One region of the Pedococcus sp. 2YAF34 genome, then DNA from elsewhere that is predicted to be linked to it. Evidence: riboswitches for the same ligand, from Rfam matches in the RefSeq annotation. Region 1 holds a riboswitch; the other holds the start of a gene.
What was found. A riboswitch is a leader RNA that binds a small molecule or an ion and turns the genes downstream of it on or off. The one in region 1 is predicted to bind cyclic di-AMP.
Positions count from the first base shown of each region.

Region 1 (11,372 bases):
CCGCATCCAGATCAGCCTCAACCTCGCGCTCGGCTCGGCGATGGCGAGCATCGGCCTGACCATCCCTGCCATCGCCATCGCGATGGTCTGGCTCGAGGGGCCACTGCTGCTCGGGCTCGGCTCCACGCAGATGGTCCTGCTCGGGCTCACCGTGCTCGTCAGCGTGCTGACCGTGGTGCCCGGCCGCGCCACCCGGCTGCAGGGCGGCGTGCACCTGGTGCTGCTCGCGGCGTTCGTGTTCCTCGCCGTCAACCCCTGAGGCGTAGGGCTCCGACCCCAAGGGCGTACGGCGTGTGGCCGGCTCAGGCGCGCGGAGCGGCCTGGGCTTCCTCGGCGTGCAGCGGGTGGTCGGCGGCGGCGCTCTCGATGAGCCGGCCCAGCACCTCGACGGTGTGCACGCCGGACAGCCCCACCTTGCGGTTGCCGATGAAGAAGGGCACCCCGGTGATCCCGATGTCGCGGGCGGCCTCCTCGTCGGCGCGGACCTCCACGGAGTACTCCTCGCCGGCCAGCACCGCGGACACCCGGCGGCCGTCGAGCCCCGCCTCGGCGCCGAGGCGCTGCAGGGTCTCGATGTCGTCGATGGCCCTGCCCTCGCTGAAGTGGGCGCTGAACATCCGCTCGAGCACCGCGGCCTGCAGGGCGTGGCCTCCCTGCGCGAGGCCGAGCGCCACGAGGCGGTGTGCGTCGAACGAGCTGGCCCGCAGCTGGGCGTCGACGTCGATCTCGATGCCGTCGGGCCTGCCCATGATCGCCGGGCGCTCGGCCATCTCACGCGCGCCCTCGAGGTCCACGCCGTACCGCTGCGCGAGCCACGGCAGGACGCGCTCCCCGCTGCCCCGCGGGGCCGAGGGGTCGAGCTCGAAGGCGTGGTAGGTGACGGTGACCTCGGCCGGGTGTGCGCTCTCCGCGATCGCGAGCTCCAGCCGGCGCTTGCCCAGGTAGCACCACGGGCAGACCACGTCGGCCCAGACGTCGATCTCCACAGCGTTCATGTCCCCCATACTCACACGACCCCACCGAGCGCGGTACGGGTCGGGGTGCCCCTCCGACGGCGACCCGCACGCCGGCGGACACGGACGAGGCCCCCCACCTCAGTGCGGTGGGGGGCCTCGTCAGGGGCGCCGAAGGTGGGGCCAGGTGGTGCGGGGTTGGTCAGGGACGACCGTAGGTCACGGCGCTGGACCAGATGGAGCGCAGCGCCACGGCCTTGCCGGTGCGCGGGCTGTCCCACATCATGCCGTTCCCGGCGTAGATGCCCACGTGGTAGGCGGGCGAGCCGAAGAACACGAGGTCACCGGGCTGCGGGTTGGAGACCGGGGTGGTCGCCTGGCGCTGCGCCTCGGCCGTGCGCGGCAGGCTGATGCCCGCCTGGCGGAAGACGTACTGCGTGTAGCCGGAGCAGTCGAACCCCGCCGGCGTCGTGCCGCCGTAGACGTACATGATGCCGGCGTACTGGGCCGCGATGCCCAGGATGCCGCCGACAGCGGGCTTGGAGACGACCGGCGCGGTGCGCTGGGTCGACCGGCTCGCGACCGGGGCCGTGCGCTGGGGCACAGCCACCACGACGGGCTTCGGCTTGGGCTTCGGCTTCGGCTTCGGCTTCGGCTTGGCCGTCGCCTTGAAGCCGATGACGCCGAACGCGTCGGCGGCCTGCGGGGCAGCGGTCTTCGGGGCCTGCACGGCCACGGGGGCGACCGCAGCCGGCGCACCCTTGGTCGAGGGGTGGCTCGCCGGGGCCGCCGAGGCGGGGAGGGCGAACGAGGCCACGAGGCCACCGGACGCCGCGATGACGGCAGTCGTCTTGACGGCCGGCTGGGCGGACTTCGCCGCGATGCCAGCCAGCTCGGACACGGGGTTGAAACGACCTGGCGCGCGGTGGCGACCAGCAGCGTGAGATGACACGGTCAGAGAACCTCCGACGCCTACGAGGTGAGCTGTCGGGTTCGGGTGGAGGTAGGTCACCCGGCCCTCACGGTTGCCTCCCGACCTTGCGGGCGCTCTGGTGAGGACTTCACCCCGAGGACCGTCCGGAGACGGACCAAAAGTGGGTCCCCCGCTCCTGCCAAGCGGTCTTGCTGGTGACCCGGGCGTGGTGACAGGACTAGGCGATCCACATCGGGCCAACCACCTCTAGGGGGTGAGGAGGTCTGGGACACCGTACACAAGCGCGGCGCCCAATGTCACGTTCGGGTCACGGTGGGTCAACAAAAGTCCATGAAAGCGCCCACAAATGGCAACGAAGACACGCTTCGCACCGGCGGTTCGTGCTCAGCGACCGCCGCCGGCTACCACAGGTCGGTCAGACCAGCGCGCCGAAGACGTGCTGCGCGACGTCGTCCGGCAGCGACACCGCCGTGGACTCCGGCGCACCCTCGCGCAGGGCCACGACGCGACCGTCGGCCCGGTGCACCCGCACCCGCTCGCCCGGAAGGAGCCGCGCGACGGTGAGCAGGCTCAGCGCCTCGTGGTCGACCTGGACGGGCTCCCCGATGCGGCGCACGAGGACGGTCTCGGGCGCCTCCTTCGCGAGCTCGGTGAGGGTGTGGAGCCCGAACCGGAAGTCCTCGCTCGGCTCCTCCTCGCCCAGCTCGTCGAGGCCGGGGATGGGGTTGCCGTAGGGCGAGTCGTGGTGGTCACGCAGCAGGGCGAGGATCTTGCGCTCCACCCGCTCGGACATCACGTGCTCCCAGCGGCAGGCCTCGTCGTGGACGTACTCCCACTCCAGGCCGATGACGTCGACGAGCAGCCGCTCGGCCAGCCGGTGCTTGCGCATGACACGGGTCGCGAGGAGCCGGCCCTCGTCCGAGAGCTCGAGGTGACGGTCGCCGCCGAGGCTGAGCAGGCCGTCTCGCTCCATACGGGCGACGGTCTGCGACACGGTGGGGCCCGAGTGCCCGAGACGCTCGGCGATGCGGGCGCGGAGGGGGACGATGCCCTCCTCCTCGAGCTCGAAGATCGTCTTGAGGTACATCTCGGTGGTGTCGATCAGGTCCGTCACAGGGCCAAGCCTCTCATCCGGGACCTCACCCCGTGACCTCCCGACGCCGCAGCGGGTCGTAGCGCGGCACCCAGTAGCCGAGCCAGCCCGTGCCGACCAGCGCCAGGGCGCCGAGCCCCACACAGGCGACCGCAAGGCTCGACCAGGCGGTCACGGCGCTGATGAGCAGGGGCGCACCGCTGCCGCCGACCACCGAGACGAACCGCCAGCCGCCGAGGAACTGCGAGCGCCCGACGGGCGGGGCGTTGTCGGCCCCCAGCGTCATGACGATGCCGGAGCCCAGGCCGTTGCCGACCGCGGCGAGCGAGGAGGCCGCGAGCACCGCCCACGCGGTGGTGGTGAGCGGCAGGAGCAGGAGGCCGACCCCGAGCAGGACCACGCAGGGTACGGCGACCCACACCCGGCCGAACCGGTCCATGACCGACCCCGCCGGGTAGAACAGGAGCATCTCGACCCCGCCGGTGACGCCGAAGATCACCGCCGTCGCGCTCGCCGAAAGGCCGACGTGGGCCGCCCACAGCGGCACGAGGACCAGCCGGGAGGAGCGTGCGGCGCCGATGACCATGATCCCGAGGCCGAGGGTGAGGTAGGTGCGCCGGTGGTCCCAGATCACCCGCGCCGTCGACGACGAGGCCTGCGCGCGCTGCACCTCCTCGTGGGCGGCGGTGAGGTCGGGAGCGCGCCAGACGAGCACCGCGGCGCAGATCCCGGCTGCCGCCGCGACGCCGAACCCGGCCTGTGGCCCGAACGCGTGGATGAGCGGCGCCCCCACGAAGGGCCCGACGAACAGGCCGATGCGGTTGACCCCGCCCAGCGTCGACAGGGCACGGGCCCGGAGCGCAAAGGGCACGGCGTCGATGAGGTAGGCCTGCCGCGCCACGAGGAACATCGAGGAGGTGAACCCCATCGCGAACACCGCGACCATGAGCACGACGACCGAGGGGGCGAGCAGCGCCGCCAGCGACGCGACGGCGTCGACCCCGCTCGCCCAGAGCAGCGCGCGGCGCTCGCCGATCCGGTGGACCATCGCCCCCGCCGGCACGGCGAAGAACAGCTCGGCCACCAGGGTCAGGCCCGCGGTGAGCGCGGCCACGGACGGCGACGCCCCGAGGGCGAGGGCGCTCAGCGCCACCACGGGAAGCATCGCGCCGGCGCCGACCGCTGCGACCACGGTCGGTCCGTAGGCCGACACCGCGATGCTGCGCAGGCGGAAGTCGGTGTCCGGGCCGGACGTCGGGGCGGTCGGTTGAGGCATCGTCGTCCATTCTGTCCCCTCCGCCGCGAGGACCTCGGCGCGGACGGGTACGTTGCCCGTCATGGAGCTCGTCGTCCCTGCCCGGTTCTGCGGCCCGCCCGAGTCCGGCAACGGCGGCTGGACCAGCGGCCACCTCGCCCGCCAGGTGCGCACCACCCCGGAGCTGACGGCCGTGACCGTGCGGCTGCGGACGCCCCCACCGCTCGACCGGCCCATGACCGTGCGGGAGGTGCCGGGCGAGGGAGTGGTCGACGGCGCTGTCGAGCTCGTCGACGGCGACCACCTCGTCGCGCAGGCGTGGCCGGACCGCGGTCCGGGTCGCGACGCAGTACCCGGACCGGTCCCCTTCGAGGTGGCGGTGGCGGCCGGCGAGCGCTTCGAGGGGCTGGACGACCACCCGTTCCCCACCTGCTTCTCCTGCGGCACCGGCCGCGTGGCCGGCGACGGCCTGCGGCTGCGTCCCGGCCGGCTCGAGGAGGACGAGGCGTATGCCTGCGCGTGGGTGCCTGACGCCGGTGTGGACGTCGAGACGGTCTGGGCCGCCCTGGACTGCCCTGGGGGCTGGGCCTCCGGGATCGCCGGCCGGGCGATGGTCCTCGGCACCATGACCGCACAGGTCGACGACCTTCCCGTCGCCGGAGCGCCCCACGTCGTCATGGCGTGGCAGCGCGGGTCGGAGGGGCGCAAGCACCTGAGCGGCACGGCCCTGTATGCCGCCGACGGCCGCCTGCTCGCGCAGGCCGAGGCCACCTGGATCGCCGTCGACCCCACCACCGTCCGACCTGCAGGAGCGACCCGATGACCAACCCGACCTCCCCCGCCACTCCCGGGTCCGCTGCCCTTCCGGGGTCCGATTCCGCTACCGCGCGCACCTCCCCCGGCGCAGCCGGCCGCCCCCTGGCCGTCGTCACCGGCGCCAGCAGCGGGATCGGGGCAGCCACGGCCCGCCAGCTCGCCGCCGTGGGGTACGAGGTGGTCTGCGCCGCCCGCCGCTCCGACCGGGTCGAGGCGCTCGCCGCCGAGATCGGCGGACGAGCGGTCACCTGCGACGTCTCCGACGCCGCCGACGTCGCCCGCCTCGCCGACGTCGTCGGTGACCGGCTCGACGTGCTCGTCAACAACGCCGGCGGCGCCCTCGGGCTGGCCCCGGCCACGCAGACGGACGTCGCCGACTGGCGTGGCATGTTCGAGTCCAACGTCGTCGGCACGCTCCAGGTGACCCAGGCCCTGCTGCCCGCCCTCGTGGCCTCCGGCGCCGGCACCATCGTCAACGTCGGCTCGATCGCCGGCCGCACCGTGTACGAGGGCGGCTCCGGCTACACCGCGGCCAAGCACGCGGTCGCCGTGCTCACCGAGACCCTGCGGCTCGAGCTCGTCGACCAGCCCGTGCGGGTCACGGAGGTCGCGCCCGGGATGGTGCGCACCGAGGAGTTCTCGCTGACCCGGTTCGGCGGCGACCAGGAGCGGGCCGACAAGGTCTACGAGGGCGTCAAGGAGCCTTTGGTGGCCGAGGACGTCGCCGAGGCGGTCGTGTGGATGGTGCAGCGCCCGGCCCACGTCAACATCGACCTGCTCGTCATCAAGCCGCGCGCCCAGGCCGCTGCCCACAAGGTGCACCGCGAGTCCTGAGGTCGACCGGAGCGCAGCGTCGCCGCACCCTCCCGGGACGGGCCATGACCTGCGGTGACGTGGTTGGGGAATGCAACCATGAAGTTGACGGTTCAACTTCACATGACCCAGACGCATGACGACCTGACCGAGCTCGAGGCCCAGTTCTCCGACCACCTCGAGCTCTCTCCCGAGGCTGCAGACCTGCTCTTCCGCGAGGCCCGGACCGCGAACACCTTCGGCGACGAGCCTGTCACCGACGAGCAGGTGCGCGCGATCTACGAGCTGGTGAAGTGGGCCCCCACCTCCATGAACAACCAGCCGCTGCGCATCGTCCTGGTCCGCTCGCCCGAGGCCCGCGCCCGCCTCGTCGAGCACATGGGCGGCAACAACAAGCCCAAGACCTCGACGGCCCCGCTCGTGGCGATCCTCGCCGCCGACGACGACTTCCACGACGAGCTGCCCAAGGTCTTCCCGATCTTCCCCGGTGCCCGTGACGCGTTCGCCGACGACGAGATGCGCCGCACCTCGGCCACCATGAACGCCACCCTGCAGATGGCTTACTTCATCCTCGGCGTGCGCGCTGCCGGCCTGGCCGCGGGCCCGATGACCGGGTTCGACGCCGCCGCCGTCACCAAGGAGTTCTTCCCCGACGGCAAGCACCGCGCCCTGGCCGTGGTCAACATCGGTCGCCCCGGCGACGGCGCGTGGTTCGACCGCCTGCCGCGACTCGACTACGACGAGGTCGTGACCACCGTCTGACGACTGTCCTCACCCTCCGGGCCACGATCCGGACATGTCCGGTTATCCCGTTGCGCACGGCGCCCGCGCGACTTAGCGTCGGAGTACACGGAAGGGAGGTGGTCCAGGAATTGATTTCATATTGGACGCGTGAGGTGACTGCGCGCTAGGTGCGCAACGTCGACTGCTTCGACGGCGCGACCCGCGCAATCCCAGCAGTTCACCGCAGCCCGCGGGCCGTGCAGGTCGTCCCCTGCACATGCTGAGCCGCTCGATTCGGCGAGGCGAGGCCCGCGGGCTGTTCCATGCCCCGGCCGGCCAACCCCGAGGTCGTCCCGGTCGTCCCAAGGGTGACGGCAATCGACAGGAGGCACGTCATGGGAACCACGAGGCACTCCGCACGACGTCAGGTCTCGGGTCTAGCCCTCGTCGCGACGACGGGGCTGGCCCTGGCGGCCTGCGCCGGCAGCGGCGGCTCGGGCACGCCCGGCACGACGACCAGCAGCTCGGGATCGTCGTCGACCTCGACGACCTCGCCCTCGTCGTCGACCTCACCGAGCGCGGGGTCGTCCACCTCCGCGAGCAGCAGATCGTCGGGCACCAGTTCCGGCGGCACGTCCAGCTCGACCAGCGGCGGAGCCACGGCGGCGCACCGCTGCACCGCTTCCACAACCACGACCAAGGCCGTCACGCAGCCGGGCAGCGGCGCGGCGGGCAGCTTCGTCGTGGAGCTCGTCACGAGGAACACCGGGCGCAGCGCCTGCGACCTGCAGGGGTACCCCGGAGTCTCCCTCACGGCACCGGACACGGGGGCGCAGATCGGTGCCGCGGCCACCCGGGACCTCGGCCAGTCCCCGTCCCGCGTGCGGCTCGCGCCGGGCGCCTCCGCCACGGCGCTGCTACGGGTCGCCCAGGCGGCCAACTACGGACCTCGCTGCCACGGGGCCAGGGCTGCGGGCTTCCGCGTCTACCTGCCCGGGGAGACCGCCGCCCAGTTCGCGCCATTCGCCGTCGACGCGTGCAGCAACACGGCAACACCCCTGCTGTCCGTGCGCCCCTTCCACCGCTGACCGCTGCGGGGATTCCTCTGGTGCGGCGCGGGCGCCCTAGATGTACTTGGCCATGACGTTGGTGACGTGGTCTTGATGTGAGGAGGACCTCCGGGCTTAGTGGTGATGTTCGAAGTCGCCACGTCCCGGAGGTCCTCGTGTCCCACGCTAACGCTCGTTTGACCCCGCGTGGCCGGCTGCTGCTGGCCCGACACGTACTGCGCACGACCTGGAGGCCGCGGTGCTGCTGGCTCGCCGGCGGTTGCGTTGTGGACCGGCCGGGATCGCGGCTGCGACCGGGGTGCCGGCGCGGACCGTGTCCCGGATCCTGAGCCGCCATCAGGTCCCACCGCTGGCCGGGTGCGACCCGCTGACCGGAACCCCCATCCGGGCCAGCCGGGCCAGCGCCGTCCGGTACGAGAAGGACCACCCCGGCCAGCTGGTCCACGTCGACGTCAAGAAGCTGGGCCGCATCCCCGACGGGGGTGGGTGGCGTGCCCATGGCCGGTCCGAGAAGGTCCGCGGACGCGGGATCGGGTACGACTATGTGCACGTATGCGTCGACGACCACACCCGAGTCGGATACGTCGAGGTCCTACCCGATGAGAAAGGCGCCACCGCCGCCGCGTTCCTGGCCCGCGCCGCCGCCCACTTCGCCACCTTGGGCATCGACACCATCCATGCCGTCATGACCGACAACGCATTCGCCTACCGGCACTCCAACGACTTCAAGGCCGTCGTCGCCGCCCTGGGCGCCAAGCAGGTCTTCATCCGACCCCACTGCCCCTGGACCAACGGCAAAGCAGAACGGTTCAACCGCACCCTGCAAACCGAATGGGCCTACCGGCAGGTCTTCACCAGCAACACTGCCCGCCAGCAAGCCCTTGCCCCATGGCTGCAGTACTACAACCATGAACGACACCATTCAGCCCTCGGAGGCCACCCCCCGATCAGCCGCGTGACACCAACCTGATGGCTCGGTACAGCCGACGTTGGGCAGGGCCAGCCAGTCGGCCGCCGTCTCGCGCGTGATCCCGCCGGTGGGGCAGAACCGCAGCTGCGGGCACGGGCCGGAGACCGCCGACAGGTAGGGGCGCCCGCCGCTGGCCTCGGCGGGGAAGAACTTCATCGCCTCCAGCCCGGCCTCGGCCAGCGTCAGCATCTCGGTGAGCGTGCCCGCGCCGGCGAGCAGCGGCAGCCCGGATGCGAGCGCCGCCTCGAGCAGCCGCGGCGGCGACCCCGGCGTGACGATGAACTGGGCGCCGGCGTCCTGCACCTGCCGCACCTGCTCGGGCGTGACCACGGTGCCGGCGCCGACGACCATGCCCTCGACCTCGGAGGCCACGGCCTCGATGGCGCCGAGCCCTGCCGCGCTGCGCAGGGTCAGCTCGATGACGGGTATGCCGCCGGCGAGCAGGGCCCGCGCCAGCGGCACCGCCTGCTCGACGGAGTCGACGACCACGACGGGGACGACCGGGGCGAGGTCGAGCAGGTCGGCCTCGCTCGAGATCACGGGCTTGGCGACAGGGGCGGTCGCGGGGGTCATCGGGTCTCCTCGGCGGTGACGGCGGCGGTGGTGTGGTCGTACTGGCGCCCCAGGCCGGCGAAGACGTGGGCGCCCTCGTCGGCGCGGCCCACGGCGGCGCGCATCGGCGCGAACAGCTCACGCCCGGTACCCACGCACTCGTCGCTCACGCGCTGGGCGGGCAGCCGGGCGGCGAACTCGGCGTCGTCGACGAGGACGTCGAGCCGGCCGGTGCGGGCGTCGACGCGGATGACGTCGCCGTCGTGGATCTTCGAGATCGGGCCGGCGTGGACCGACTCGGGGGTCACGTGGATCGCGGCCGGGATGGCCCCGGACGCCCCGCTCATGCGGCCGTCGGTGACCAGGGCGACGGCGTGGCCGCGCTTCTGCAGGACGCCGAGGGAGGGCGTGAGCGCGTGGAGCTCGGGCATGCCGTTGGCGCTCGGTCCCTGCTCGCGGATGACGACGACGACGTCGCGGTCGAGCTCGCGGCGGGAGAACGCCTGGAGGAAACCAACCTGGTCGGTGAAGACGCGCGCGGGCGCCTCGACGACCTTGTGCTCGTCGGCGACGGCCGAGACCTTGATGACGGCGTGGCCGAGGGTGCCACGCAGGACCCGCAGGCCGCCGTCGGCGGCGAACGGGTCGGTCGCCGGACGAAGGACCGACGGGTCGAGCGACTCGGCCGGGGCCTCGACGAACTCGAGCCCCCCGTCGACCAGCTCGGGCTTGCGCGTGTAGAGGCGCAGGCCGGGCCCGGCGAGCGTGAGGACGTCCTCGTGCAGCAGCCCCGCGTCGAGCATGGTGCGCACGAGGAACGGTGTGCCACCGGCCTGGTGGAAGTGGTTCACGTCGGCGGTGCCGTTGGGGTAGATCCGCGCGACCGACGGGACGGCGGCCGACAGGTCGTCGAAGTCCTCCCACGTCAGGTCGATGCCCGCGGCGGCCGCCATCGAGATCAGGTGCATCGTGTGGTTGGTCGAGCCGCCGGTCGCGAGGAGGGCGACGACGCCGTTGACGACGCACTTCTCGTCGACGACCTGCCCGATGCCGTAGGGCTGCTCCGACGCGGCGATCTCGGCGACACGGCGGGTGGTCGCGTCGGTCAGGGCGTCGCGCACCGGGTCGTCGGGGTGCACGAAGGCGGCCCCGGGCAGGTGCAGGCCCATGACGTCCATGAGCATCTGGTTGGAGTTGGCGGTGCCGTAGAACGTGCACGTGCCGGGCGAGTGGTAGGACGCCACCTCGCTCGCAAGCAGCTCGTCGCGGCCGGCCTCACCGGCGGCGAACGCCTTGCGGGTCTCGGCCTTCTCGGCGTTGGAGCGACCGCTGGCCATGGGGCCGGCCGGCACGAGCGCCGTCGGCAGGTGCCCGAACGAGAGCGCACCCGCGACGAGGCCGGGGACGATCTTGTCGCAGACGCCGAGCATGAGGACGCCGTCGAACACGTCGTGCGACAGCGCGATCGCCGTCGACATCGCGATGACGTCGCGGCTGAACAGGCTGAGTTCCATACCCGCCCGCCCCTGGGTGATGCCGTCGCACATGGCTGGCACACCGCCGGCCACGCGCGCCACGGCGCCGACCTCGCGAGCCGTCTGCTTCATGGCCTGCGGGTAGTGCTCGAACGGCGCGTGCGCGGACAGCATGTCGTTGTAGGACGTGACGATCCCGAGGCTGACACCCGTGTCGGCGGCCATCGTGGTGCGGTCGCTGCCGCCGCAGGCCGCGACGGCGTGGGCGAGGTTGGAGCAGCCGAGGTCGGTGCGTGCCGGGCGCAGGCTGAGCTCCGAGGCGGCGTGCGACAGGCGCTGGAGGTATGCCGTGCGGCTGGCTCGGCTGCGCTCGGTCAGGCGTGCGGTGACCTCGGCGACGACGGGGTGCAGGGCGGGGGCCATGGGGCTCCTGGGGTTCGGCGGTCAGGTGATGGACCGCGCGAACGACGTCCTTGGCGTGCGCGTGTGATCTCCTTCACAAGTGTGGCGGCGCCTGCCGGCCCTCCACCACGGCGTTCCGCCATGCGGACGACGGGGTTCAGGGTCGTCTCAGCCCGTGGTTCGCCGTGCTCGTGCCCGTCAGGGCTGGCGGCGCGACAGGGTCCAGCTGGCTGCGTCGTCCAGCGTTCCCCTGCCGGTCCGGGTGAACACGAGCCGGTCGTGCAGGCGGTTGCGGCGCCCGCCCCAGAACTCGACC
Region 1 covers NZ_JBFRFA010000007.1:120,786-132,157, forward strand. The annotation lists gene AB4Z02_RS06165 (calcium:proton antiporter) at 1-259, shown strand, start outside; gene AB4Z02_RS06170 (DsbA family oxidoreductase) at 303-995, opposite strand; gene AB4Z02_RS06175 (C40 family peptidase) at 1,156-1,854, opposite strand; cyclic di-AMP (ydaO/yuaA leader) riboswitch at 1,908-2,103, opposite strand; gene AB4Z02_RS06180 (metal-dependent transcriptional regulator) at 2,303-3,001, opposite strand; gene AB4Z02_RS06185 (MFS transporter) at 3,027-4,319, opposite strand; gene AB4Z02_RS06190 (hypothetical protein) at 4,318-5,058, shown strand; gene AB4Z02_RS06195 (SDR family NAD(P)-dependent oxidoreductase) at 5,055-5,885, shown strand; gene AB4Z02_RS06200 (malonic semialdehyde reductase) at 5,988-6,626, shown strand; gene AB4Z02_RS06205 (DUF4232 domain-containing protein) at 6,983-7,675, shown strand; partial or broken gene AB4Z02_RS06210 (IS481 family transposase) at 7,863-8,627, shown strand; gene eda (bifunctional 4-hydroxy-2-oxoglutarate aldolase/2-dehydro-3-deoxy-phosphogluconate aldolase) at 8,580-9,200, opposite strand; gene edd (phosphogluconate dehydratase) at 9,197-11,077, opposite strand; gene pdxH (pyridoxamine 5'-phosphate oxidase) at 11,255-11,372, opposite strand, start outside.

Region 2 (11,372 bases), on a different contig from region 1:
TCCCTTTGTCCTCACTGCACGTTGTGACCTGCCGACCCCAGGTCCGGTGCGCGCGGCGTCCTGGCGAGACCAGACCCATGGGCTTCGCCCACAGCGTCCTTACAGAGTGCACCCAGCTGTCGCCGTTCACTTCCGCCCAATGGGTGAGTCGAGGTGTCCAGCAGCTGCGGCCCCGGGAGCCGTCCGGCCTCTTCCGCCCTGACCTTGGTGCGGCTCCATGACGCCCTCGACCAGAGCCCCGGTCGCACGCCGAGCTCAGCATCTGCTCACCGGCGCACGCGGCCGCTGCCTGCTCGAGCCGCGATCCGCCCGCAGGACGTCGACGCCCCAGACCGTCCGTGCGTTGCCGGTCAGCATCACAACGGACGACCGGGCACTACGTCGACGACATCGTGGCCTTCGCGCACCTCGTCGGATGACTCCCTGTTCCGAGCTGGTTGCCGGCGCTGGTCCCCGACACCACCATGGTCCCGTGGGGGTAACGGTGGAGGCTGCGCAGATCAGGGCTCGGACGACGGCGCTGCGGCGGACGGGTCCGGCCTCCGTCCAGGTCCGCGTGGCGCTCAAGGACCCCAACGTGACCGACGTCCAGTCGGTCACCGCCGCGCTGGCCACAGCCGTGGACGCTCGCTGGGGTGGCGAGCCCGCTGTCCACCCGGCGACGGGCGGCCTGTGGGTCATCGTGCCGGGCGAGTCGAGGTGGAAGGACGTCGTCGAAACCATCAGAGCCACGCTGGACACCGCCGGCGTCACCGCGACCCTGTGCGCTCCACCGTTGCTCGACGTCGACTCCTTCCTGCCCGGGAGGCCAGTCGCCCCAACGGTTTTCGCAGGACTCACCATGGCGACCCCATTGGCGGACCTGCCGGTGAACCCGTACGGCGTCCCAGAGTTCCGGTGGGGAGTCGCACCCGCAGCGACGGCTGAGGTGCTCACGAGTACGTTGCGGTGGTTGGACCAGGTGGGTGGGGACATGGAGGTGCGGGGCGCCGGCCCCACGATCCCCCTCGACGCCGCCGGCGGCATGGCCGTGCTGCACGCCAACCTGCGCCACGCCGACCAGTGGCTGGTCGCCCACGCCCTCTCGCAGCCGCCGGATCTCTACCGGGCCGCCAACATCGGGCACTGGGGACAGGCGACGTTCACCAGCGTGACCCCGGACGAGGCAGGGGCCCGGACCGCGGAGTCGTTGGCAGCCATCGTCACGGCACTCAGCGCCTTCCTCGACAGCGCTGCGGTCTGGCTCGCCAACCCGCTCTTCCCATCGTGGAGCAGCCTGCCGCACGGCCCGCAGTGGATCCTGCGCCGTGACCTCTGGTCCACCCACGTGCTGGACGTCGCAGGGATCCAGGTCCTCGGCTCCGGCCAGCTCGATCGGGCTGCTGACCTCGGCGCCTGGACGGTGCAGGAGGTGGCCCCGGACCGGTGGCTGGTGCAGGCGCACGACCTGGAGGCCTGGTACCAGCCTCCGGACGAGAGCGCCTGGGGGCAGGGGCGCTTCCCCGACCCTGGCCTGGTCGAGCAGGCTCGACGCGACTTCGGTGAGCTGGTGATCAGGCCGGAAGCCCTGCACGGCTGACCAGCCCGTCAGCCCTCCTCGACGGCCTCCCGGGCCTGGGCGAACAGCCGGTTCTGCTGTGCCTCGTAGTCCGCAGCGCCGCCCATGCCGGCCCGGTGCTTCGCCAGGTCGAGCGACCGGAAGAACAGGGTGGTCAGGGTCCCGATCCCCTCGGTCTGCGTGTCGTAGGTGGTGCTCGTGTCCGTGACGGAGACGGTGTACTGGCTCAGGGCCGCGTCCGCGCCGCTCTGGGTGTCCAGGGGGTCGACCGCTGAACCGGTCTTCGGCGGCGCGTTGCGTTCCATGTCGTTGCTGGTGAGCAGGAAGCGGCTGTCCTCCGTCAGGGCGGAGTTGAGCGGGTTCTGCCCGACCCGCACGCTCGTGCCCGCCGGCGTCACACGCCGGCCGTTGGGCAGGGTGGCGTTGAAGGAGCCGGGACCGTCGGGGCCCGGTGGGTGCGTGGTCGGCGGGCCGAACTGCGCCAGGGTGGCGCCGTGCCATGGCGCACTCTCGTGGCCGGCGGCGGAGGGGAGGGTGGCAGACGGTCCTGCCGCGGCCAGGGCGCAGATGGCGGTCAGGGCCACCGGACCCCCGCACGCGCGATACGTGTCATGTCGTCCTCCCAGGTAGCGAAAGCGGCCTACCACCTCTCGTCACGGTCGCTTGCTCCCGGAGGACTCGGTCAGAGCCGAAGGTCCCGCGAAGGAACGCGGGTGTGCACGGGAGCCGTCGGGCGCGCGCACGAGGGAGGTGCGGGGACACACCGTCGCCTCAGGCCGGGACCGGTCGAAGATGCCGAGTCACCTGGCACAGCTCACTCCGGAGGTCGTCCCTTCGAAAGTTCCTCTCATGCAGGTGAGCGGAACCTGGCCGGTCCCCGAAGTAGGTCGTGGGTCTCTGTCTCGGCGACTCAGGGCGTTGCCAAGAGGTGGCTCTTCCCGCCTACGGGGTCGTGCGATCACCAGTGCGCGTTCTCGCTCGTTACCAGAGGGGCGCCGTGCTGGGCTCGCGTCCAGTTGGGCCCTCCCTGTCGTCCTGCCAAACGCGGGACGTGGTGTGCAGCCACAGGCTTGCACGCAAAGGACCTCCCTGCCGGCCGTCGTGGTCGCCGCCTTCTCCGCAGAGGCCCATTCCTTCAACGGGTCCAGTCCCAGGCGTTGGGGTGTCGTTGGATTTCCTGCTGCAGGCGCAAGTCGTCGTGCAGCACGCGAGGGATCGGTAGTCGTCGCGCTGTGAGCTCATCGGCGTACACTTCCATCGCTCTCAGAAGCGCTCTTCGAGCGGAAAGGAGGTCCCGTTCGCTCACCGGTGGGGCGCGCTTGGTTCGGACCTCTGTAGCCGCCGCTCGGACGTCGTGAGCGAGCTCGGTCAGAGACCGTGGTGGCCGGGACGCGGGAACGGCTGGGTCGATCTCCATCGCGGTACCTCGAGTCTGTTCCCGGGCCGCGCCGCTGGACGACGCTGTGGCATCGACACTACGCCGGGTCGCCGTGCCGCGTGACGCATCCGTCAAACCGGTTTGAGGAACGACCGCGCCGTGCGGAAGGGCTCGTCGCGATGCTGTTGGCGCTCACCGAGCCGGCCGGCGGTTCATCTGCGAAACCTACTCGGCGCGGGAATGGCCCTGACGGCGCACTCGGAAACCACCTATCCGTGCCCGGGGCGACTAGCCTTCATGGGTGACGTACACCGTCGCAAGCAGACCCGTCCCCGAAGGGGAGACGTGGACGCAGGCCGCGCTCACGGAGCTTGCTGACGTGCCAGCCGTTCATCGCGCTGGGCTCGCACTGGCCGAAGGTGGTGGACGGCGGCTTCTGTTCACCGCCAGCGATCGCGATCTCGAGCGGGACGCGCAGTGGTGTGAGATCGACGCGAACGAGGACGTGCCCCTGGTACACGCCGTTCGCACTGGCGAGGCGGTCCTGGGCTCGTTGGAGAACCTCGCCGCCCGTTATGAGGCGTTTATCAACCGCCAGCTCCCTAGGACCAAGGCTCTCGCCTTTGTGCCAGTTGTCGCGGCCGGTCACGTCCTGGGCGCGTACGTACTGTTCTTCGAGACTCCGCAGCGCTTCGACCAGCCGCAGGTGACCGAGCTGGCGGCCCTAGGGGCACGACTGGGACTACAGCTTCGCCACATCCAGCGTGCCACCATGCACGTCAGCAGGTCCCTGGCGGCGGAGCCCGTGCCACCCGGCGCCAAGGCAGCCGACCTGGCGGTTGCTGCAGACCTCCGAGAGGTCGGCATTGCCCGGCACTTCGCGCTCATCACCCTCGCAGCATGGGGTGTCGACGACGTCATGGCTGGTGACGCGATCTTGTGCTTGAGCGAGCTGGTCACCAATGCGCTGCTCCACACCGAGGCAGGGTGCGACCTCCGCCTGGTCCTTGACCAGGGCGTGCTCACCACGTCTGTCCGCGACGGTGGCTCGACTGTCGTCGTCGACCCCGGCAGCGTCGCGGGCGACCCGCTCGCTGTGCATGGTCGCGGACTGCAGGTCGTGGACGCGTCGTCGACCCGATGGGGCTCCGAGCTGGACGCAGGCGGGATGACCGTGTGGTTCGTACTCGAGCCGGAGAACCCGCACGCTGCCTGATCCGCTGTCCCGCCGTCTACTTTCGAAGCCAGGACGCCGCGGATGCCATCCACCCCTCGGCCCAGCACGCCTACGCTGACCGCCACACCCTCCTCAGGCATACCCCTGGAAGAGAAGGGAGCGGCGGTCACGTCGCATACGTCTCTGCACGCGGGCGACGCCCCACGCCGAGGGTCCCACCATTTCGTCCCCGGCGATAGGGCGTTGAGCCGAAGTCTCATCGTGGGGTTGCCTGCTCTCGCAACGGGTAGGACCTTGACGGCACACCGTCTGGGTCCAGCAGCGCGGCCCCGGCGGTGCTGTCGCATCGCCGGGGATGCCGCAGCAGCCCCTCGCCGTGTCCTGACGGACTGGGTGTGAGACCAGCTCGCGGGTCCTGAGCGGCGCGCGGCCTCGCCCGGGTCGCGACCAAGACGCCGTGAGGCGCGGGCGTCCACGCGAGGTGCGTCGGGCGCAAGGGGTAGGAACGCGGCCCAGGCGAGGGGCTATGGAGGTCAGGGCCGTCCGGGCTGCCTGGGGATTTGCCCGTTGATCGAGCCAATGGTCGAACGGTGCAGGTGCTAGGTCTTGCGAGGCGCTCCGCGGGCCTGGCGGTCACGGTCGGGCGGTGAGCGTTGCCGGTGCCGAGCACCGACACCGGGGCGTGCCGGGCGGTATCGGACGGCCGCACCGACGGGTAGGACTGGTGGCCGGCGGGGATACCTTGGGACCGCCCCGAGGGTCGCCCTGCGCCCCACTGGCGGAGGACAGGCGGGCCACGCCTCGGCCACGATCGCGTCGAACTCGCTTCGCAGCAGCGCCTCGTCGGCGTAGACCAGGTCGAAGAACTCCTGGTCGACGCCGCTCAAGGCGCCATTCGGCTCGTTGTAAATCGCGTGCATCACCCTCACCGCCGGGGTCAGGCGTTGGTGGCCTGCTGGCCCTCGTGCCTGCTGCTGATGTCGATCCCGCGCTCCACGTCCAGGTCGATTGTGTTCTGACTGACACCGGGTAGGTCGAGTTCTACGTGGAACGTGCCGCCCTCGAGCCACGCGTGCATGGGCATCACCGAAGGTCGGGCCCAGGTGCCGACGGGACCGAATGCCTGGTGGGTCATACGGTCCAACTCACGGAAAGGGTCGATGCGCACCAGCATCGTCGTCACCTCCGTCGTGTTCTCCCGGTGGCGTCAGCAGCACCGAACCCACTTAGTTTCTGTGGTAGCCGCTATAGATTTCTTTTATCACCACAGGCATACTGGCGCAAGGGCTCGAATGAGGATCTTTGACGAAGGGCAACTCCGTGGCAGGACTACCACCTGACGACCAGGGCGTGTACGGCATCTCGGTGGCTGCCGACCTGGTCGGTATGGGCGTACAGAACCTGCGCCTGTACGAGGCCCGGGGCCTGCTCGAGCCCGAGCGCACGAACGGGGGGACACGCCGCTACAGCGCCAACGACCTCGACCGCCTACGGCGGATCGGCGACCTGCTCCAGGCTGGTCTGAACCTGGCCGGGATCAGCATGGTCCTCGACCTCGAGGGAGAAAACGCGAGCCTGCGCGAGGAAAGGGAGGTTCCGCCATGGCCCCCTACGACCACGACCAACCGATCCCGGAAGCCGACTGGCTCGAGCAGGAACAGCCCGCCAGCTCCACAGTAGCCACCGACCGGGAATGGACGCCCAGCTCACCCGCGCGGGCCGCCGACGACGGGGACATGCTCGAGCAGAGCCAAGAGGTGGTCAGCGACCCCGACGAGGACTACGCCCCAGAGCCATCATGAGCCCACTACAGGTGCGTCCGACAGCCGTCCCCATCGGCGTCTTATCGAAGGCACGTGATCGTCACCGAGCGCCATACGCACGATGGTTGAGGCCTCCGGTTCGAACGGTTGCGCGAGAGGCGCCGGCGGGCGGCCGCGCAGGGTGGCTACACATCCGGCGCCCCTCGCTTGCATCCGCCGCAGCTCCAGGACCGCGACCTCCACCACCGTGCGGCCATCAGCAATGACCGCCAACACCGCCTTGTACCGCTGCTCCGCCACGCTCGTCTCCCTCATGAGGGAGTGCCAAGGATCAGCCGAAGCGACTGTCAAGCATCAGGCGAAGTCATACAGGTCAGAGAGCCGACGAGGGGACTTGAACCCCTAACCCCCTGTTTACAAGACAGGTGCGCTGCCAATTGCGCCACGCCGGCACGCCTGCATCGCAGACGGCCACGATGGTACCGACACGACGAAGCGGCCCGGCACCGCGAGGTGCCGGGCCGTGTGCAGCCGTTCAGCTTTCGGCCACTCGCCCCAAACCCGAGCCGCGACACACTCCACCGCCCAACTTTCGGCCCTTCGCCCGAAAGCCGGGACCCCCGACGCACTCTGCTCCCCAACTTGCGGCCACTGGGCCGAAAGTTGGGGCGGGCACCGAAGTGAGCCGCGGCGCGTACCCGTAACCCGACCCGGTACCGACACGACGAAGCGGCCCGGCACCGCGAGGGGGCCGGGCCGCTTCGGTCCGAACGGGAGGTCACCCGCCCGGTGGGGCGGCGACCACCGAGGGTCAGTGGCGGTTGAGGTAGGACTGGAGGCTGCGGACGGTCGCGCGGTCGAGGGAGTGCGACCCGTTGCGCGTGGCGCCGATCTTGGACTGCAGGGCGCGGACCGTGCGCGGGCCGATGACCCCGTCGGGAGCCGAGCCGACCTTGCGCTGCAGCGCCTTGACGTCCGTGCGCGACAGGGTGCCGTTGACGGACCCGCCGACCCAGCGCTCGATGGCGGCATTCGTCTTGGGGCCGCGCACGCCGTCGACGACCAGCTTGCCGGCAGAGACGGAGTGGGCGGCGGAGCGCGCCGGCGCCGAGCGGACGGACGAGCGGGAGGCGCGCGTCGCGGTCGAACCGGCGTTGACGGCACCGCCGTTGGCCTTGGTCAGGCCAGCCCGCGCACCACAGGTCGGCCATGCGCCCGGGCCCTGCGAGGCGAGCACCTTCTGGGCGACGGTGATCTGCTGCGCCTTGGTGGCACGGTTGGCGGTGGAGGCGTAGCGCTCACCGCCGAAGGCGTCCCAGGTGCTGTCGGAGAACTGCAGGCCGCCGTAGTAGCCGTTGCCGGTGTTGATCGACCAGTTGCCACCGCTCTCGCAGGAGGCGACCCGGTCCCACACGGTGGAGGTCGACGCGGAGGCGGAGGACGTGGTCGCCATACCTCCGGCGACGGCGGCCGCACCGGCCACGGCGACGCCGGCGAGGCGGCGGCGGACGGGCTTGGCTTTCCGAGCAGAGTGCTTCGGGGCATAGAACATTGCGGGGGGAGTTCCTCTCCTGACCGGCGCCTGCGAGGTGAGCTGTCGGGTTCGGGCTGTCAGGTGCCCGGCCGGTGGTACCGGCTTCACCCCAAGGCCGCCGGAGCGGTCGAGTTGGGTCCCCCGTCCTCGTCGTGCCCGGAGATCTTCCGGCGAATCACCCGCCTGACGAGGCTCGGCGCTGCGGGTGTGCATGGTGGTGGGTATGCCGTGTGGAGTTGTCGGGGCGCGAATGCGCAGGTCAACCGTAAGGGGGCGGCTCCCGGACGACAAGCGAGTCGGCGGAAATGGGGCCAAACGACCGAGCCGTGGCAGGTGTGCCCCGCGCCACGCCGCGTTCCGACCCCTGCACGACGTGGAGCAGGCGCTTGCCTGACGAGCCCCCCGAGAGGCGTCAGCGACGCCGTACCCGGCGCTTCTGCACCATCCGCCGGTCGAACGGCGCAGCCATGAACTCGCCCAGCACGCTGCCGGCGGCGATGGCGAGCAGGACCGCCATGGCTCCCAGCAGGGTCGTGATGCCGCCCTGCAGCGACAGCGAACCCGAGTCGGACGACGAGCCGTTCACCATCTCGTAGAGGCCGCGGAAGATGGCGAGTCCCGGGAGCAGGCCGTAGGACGCGGGCACGACCAGGACCATCGCCGGGGCGCCCATGCGCAGGGCGACCAGCCGCCCGACGCAGCCGAGCACCGTCGCCGCGACCCCGGCAGCCGCGAGCTGTCCCAGGGCCTCCAGCCGGTCGACACCGAGCGAGACGGCCACGCCGGTGGCTGACAGCAGCCCGGCCGGGACGACCAGCCTTCGGCGGCTGCGCAGCGACACCGCTCCCGAGAGCCCGACGACGAACGCGCCGCCCACCGCCAGCCCGACGGGCGCACTGAGCGCACGGGTGGACATGACGGAGGGCGAGACCAGCTGGAGGTCGAACGCCGAGGTGAGCGCCAAGGTCATCGACAGCCCGGTGGCGACGCCGAGGATGATCCCGGCGGTGGTGAGGAAGACGCCGAACATCCGCCCCGCCCCGGTGACCGAGTAGCCCGAGATGGCGTCCTCGAAGGCCGAGGCCACGGTGCGCCCGGGCAGGAGCACCGTGATGCCACCGGCCACGATGAAGGCGAACTCGTCCGACGACACCGGCAGCCAGCCGTTCGCGCCGAGGCTGAAGGCGCCCCACGCCATGACGGTGGCGAACAGGCCACCGATGGCCGACTGGTAGAAGTCCGGCAGGCCGTGCCGCCCCAGCGTGCGGGCGGCGTACCCCACGAGGAGCGACGAGAGCCCGGCGACGAGGCCGGCGACCGGACCGGCACCGAGCATGACGGCGACGGCTGCCGCGAGGACGCCGAGCGACCCGCGCACCGCCCAGCTGGGCCAGAAGCGGGGCGCCCGGCGGATCTCGCGCAGCCGGGCCGCAGCCGCCTCGAGGTCGTAGCTGCCGGCGACGAGGTTCTCGACGAACTCGTGCACGGCGGTCAGGCGGGCGAAGTCACGCGTCGCCGACCGCACGACCCGCAGCATGGTGATCGGCTGGCCGGACGCGGTCGTGCACTGCACGAGCAGCGACTGCAGGGTGATGTCGACCTCGAGGTGGTCGAGCCCCGCCGCCGCGGCGACCGCGATCACCGAGGACTCCACCTGGGGCGCGCCGGCCCCGCAGCGCAGCATCAGCTCGCCCACCCGCAGCGCGAGGTCCAGGGAGGCGCGCGCGTCGCGCTCCTCCGCCGCGGCCTGCCGGACGCGGGCGTCGCGGTACGGCGTGTGCCGCAGCGCGTCGACCATGGGCAGCGTGTCGGTGATGTCCTCACCACGCCAGATGCGGCTGTGCCGCAGCGCCGGCCGCCGGGGAGGCAGCGGCGGGGTCTGCTGCACCATCAGGAACCCGTGCCCGGCAGCACCGCAGACGGGTTCTGGGAGGGCCACCAGTCCGGAGCCCCGCCCCGGGCGAGGCTCCAGGCCGCGAGGCCGACCGCAGCGGCCAGGAGCAGGAGCACGAAGACGCGCCCTCCGCGGCCAGGGCTGACACCGCGCACCACGCTGCGCGAGCCGCGGCGCAGGCCGGAACCGCCGGGCCCCCACCACGCCATGAGGCCGGCGACGACGGCACCGGCGGCGACGGGCCCGCGGGCGTTGGGCTCCGGCGAGCCGCCGGTGACCGCCACCATCGCGAGCGCGGCGCTGAACACCGCACACACGCCGACGACGACCGGCAGGATGGCGCTGACGACCGTCGCGAACGCACCCACGACGAGGTGCCACGGGCTGGCAGCCACCGCGAACGGCACGTCCGACCGGCGCCGGCCCTTCTGGTGGCGGCGGAGCACGAGCGAGGTGACCGAGCGGTCGGCGGTGCGCGCGACCCAGGACCAGACCAGCGCCACGGCGGCTGCCACGACCGGGAAGCTGGTCGCCGCGGCCACGAAGAGCGCCAGCAGCGCCAGCAGGCTGCCGGTGCGCTGCGCCCGGCCGATCCGCGGGTCGGGCTCCCCCGGCTCACCCTCCCAGGCGGCCTGCCAGTCCGAGACCTCCTCGTCGTCGAGGTCGAACGGCACGAGGTCGCCGCCCTCGCCCCGGTCCCCCAGGCCCCGGTCGAGACCGTCGTCGGCGTACGGCGCGGCCCAGTCGTCGCGGTCGGCCGGCAGGGCCACGGGCCCCCGGGCCAACGGCGCCGGCTCGCGCGCCGGCGGAGCCGTCGCGGCTGCCGGCGGCGCTGCCCAGTGCGCGGTGGCCGGCTGCTGCAGCACCTGGGTGTGGCGGGCATCGGTACGCAGCGCCTGCGTCACCGGCTGGCCGGTGGCGTAGCGCTCGAGCGCCTCGACCACCTCGTCGGCGTCGGGACGCAGCTCGGGCCGCGGTGACAGGGCAGCCTGCAACAGCGGCGCCAGGGCGGGGTCGACGCCGGTGAGGTCGGGCTCGCCGCGGCTGACGCGGTTGAGCACGACGTCCATGGGCCCCCGGCCGAAGGGAGGCGCGCCGCTGGCCGCGAAGGTCAGGGTCGCCGCCCAGCCCCACCAGTCGGTCGCCTCGGTGACCGCCGCCCCTTCGACGACCTCGGGCGAGAGGTAGCCGGGCGTCCCCATGACCAGTCCGGTCATGGTGATGCGCACGTCGTCGGCGACGTGGGCGATGCCGAAGTCGATGAGCACCGGGTCACCGTCGAGCATGAGCACGTTGCCGGGCTTGAGGTCGCGGTGGATGACGTCGGCGGAGTGGATGGCATCGAGCGCCTCGGCCAGCCCCCGGCCGAGCGACAGCAGGTCGGCACCGCGGATGGGCCCGTGCTCCTTGACCACCTCGTCGAGCGGGGGGCCGGGCACGTAGCGCGTCACGAGGTAGGGCCGCTCCCCGTCGAGGTCGGCATCGATGACCGCCGCCACCCGTGGGTCCCGGATCCGGCCGAGCACGTCGACCTCGCGGGCGAGGCGGGTGCGGGCGTCCTTGTCGTGGGCGACGTGCGGGCGCAGGAGCTTGAGCGCGACGGCGCGGCCGTTGGGCGCCAGCGCGAGGTGCACGACCCCCATACCGCCCTCGCCGAGCTGCTGGATGAGCCGGTAGGGACCGACGCGAGGGCCCTCGGGCAGGCCGGGGCTGCCGTCGCTGTCCTCCAGGGCCTCCGTCCGCATGCCCCTACGGTAAGGGAGGGGCCTGTGTGGAACGGGTCAGGCTACTGCTGGATGTAGCCCACGAGCTGGTCACGTTCTGCTTGCAGCTCGTCGATCCGGTGCTTGACGATGTCACCGATGCTGACGATGCCGTGCAGCGTGCCATCGACGACGACGGGCACGTGGCGGATGCGCTGGTCGGTCATCGTGCGGGCCAGCTCCTCGATGGCGACGTCGGGGTCGCAGGTCGTGACGTCGGCGGTCATGATCGCCGAGATCGGCCCGATGAGCACCGCCGCGCCGTCGCTGTGCAGGTGGCGCACGATGTCGCGCTCGCTGACGAT
Region 2 covers NZ_JBFRFA010000012.1:21,279-32,650, reverse strand. The annotation lists gene AB4Z02_RS08655 (hypothetical protein) at 473-1,579, shown strand; gene AB4Z02_RS08650 (hypothetical protein) at 1,588-2,142, opposite strand; gene AB4Z02_RS08645 (GAF domain-containing protein) at 3,238-4,152, shown strand; gene AB4Z02_RS08640 (Hsp20/alpha crystallin family protein) at 5,051-5,287, opposite strand; gene AB4Z02_RS08635 (MerR family transcriptional regulator) at 5,434-5,793, shown strand; gene AB4Z02_RS08630 (hypothetical protein) at 5,715-5,915, shown strand; tRNA gene AB4Z02_RS08625 (tRNA-Thr) at 6,256-6,328, opposite strand; gene AB4Z02_RS08620 (transglycosylase family protein) at 6,688-7,428, opposite strand; cyclic di-AMP (ydaO/yuaA leader) riboswitch at 7,441-7,593, opposite strand; gene AB4Z02_RS08615 (threonine/serine ThrE exporter family protein) at 7,823-9,301, opposite strand; gene AB4Z02_RS08610 (serine/threonine-protein kinase) at 9,301-11,049, opposite strand; gene AB4Z02_RS08605 (CBS domain-containing protein) at 11,091-11,372, opposite strand, start outside.
Region 2: it holds a riboswitch for cyclic di-AMP, as region 1 does, so the genes downstream of both, AB4Z02_RS08620 (transglycosylase family protein) here and AB4Z02_RS06175 (C40 family peptidase) in region 1, are expected to answer to the same signal.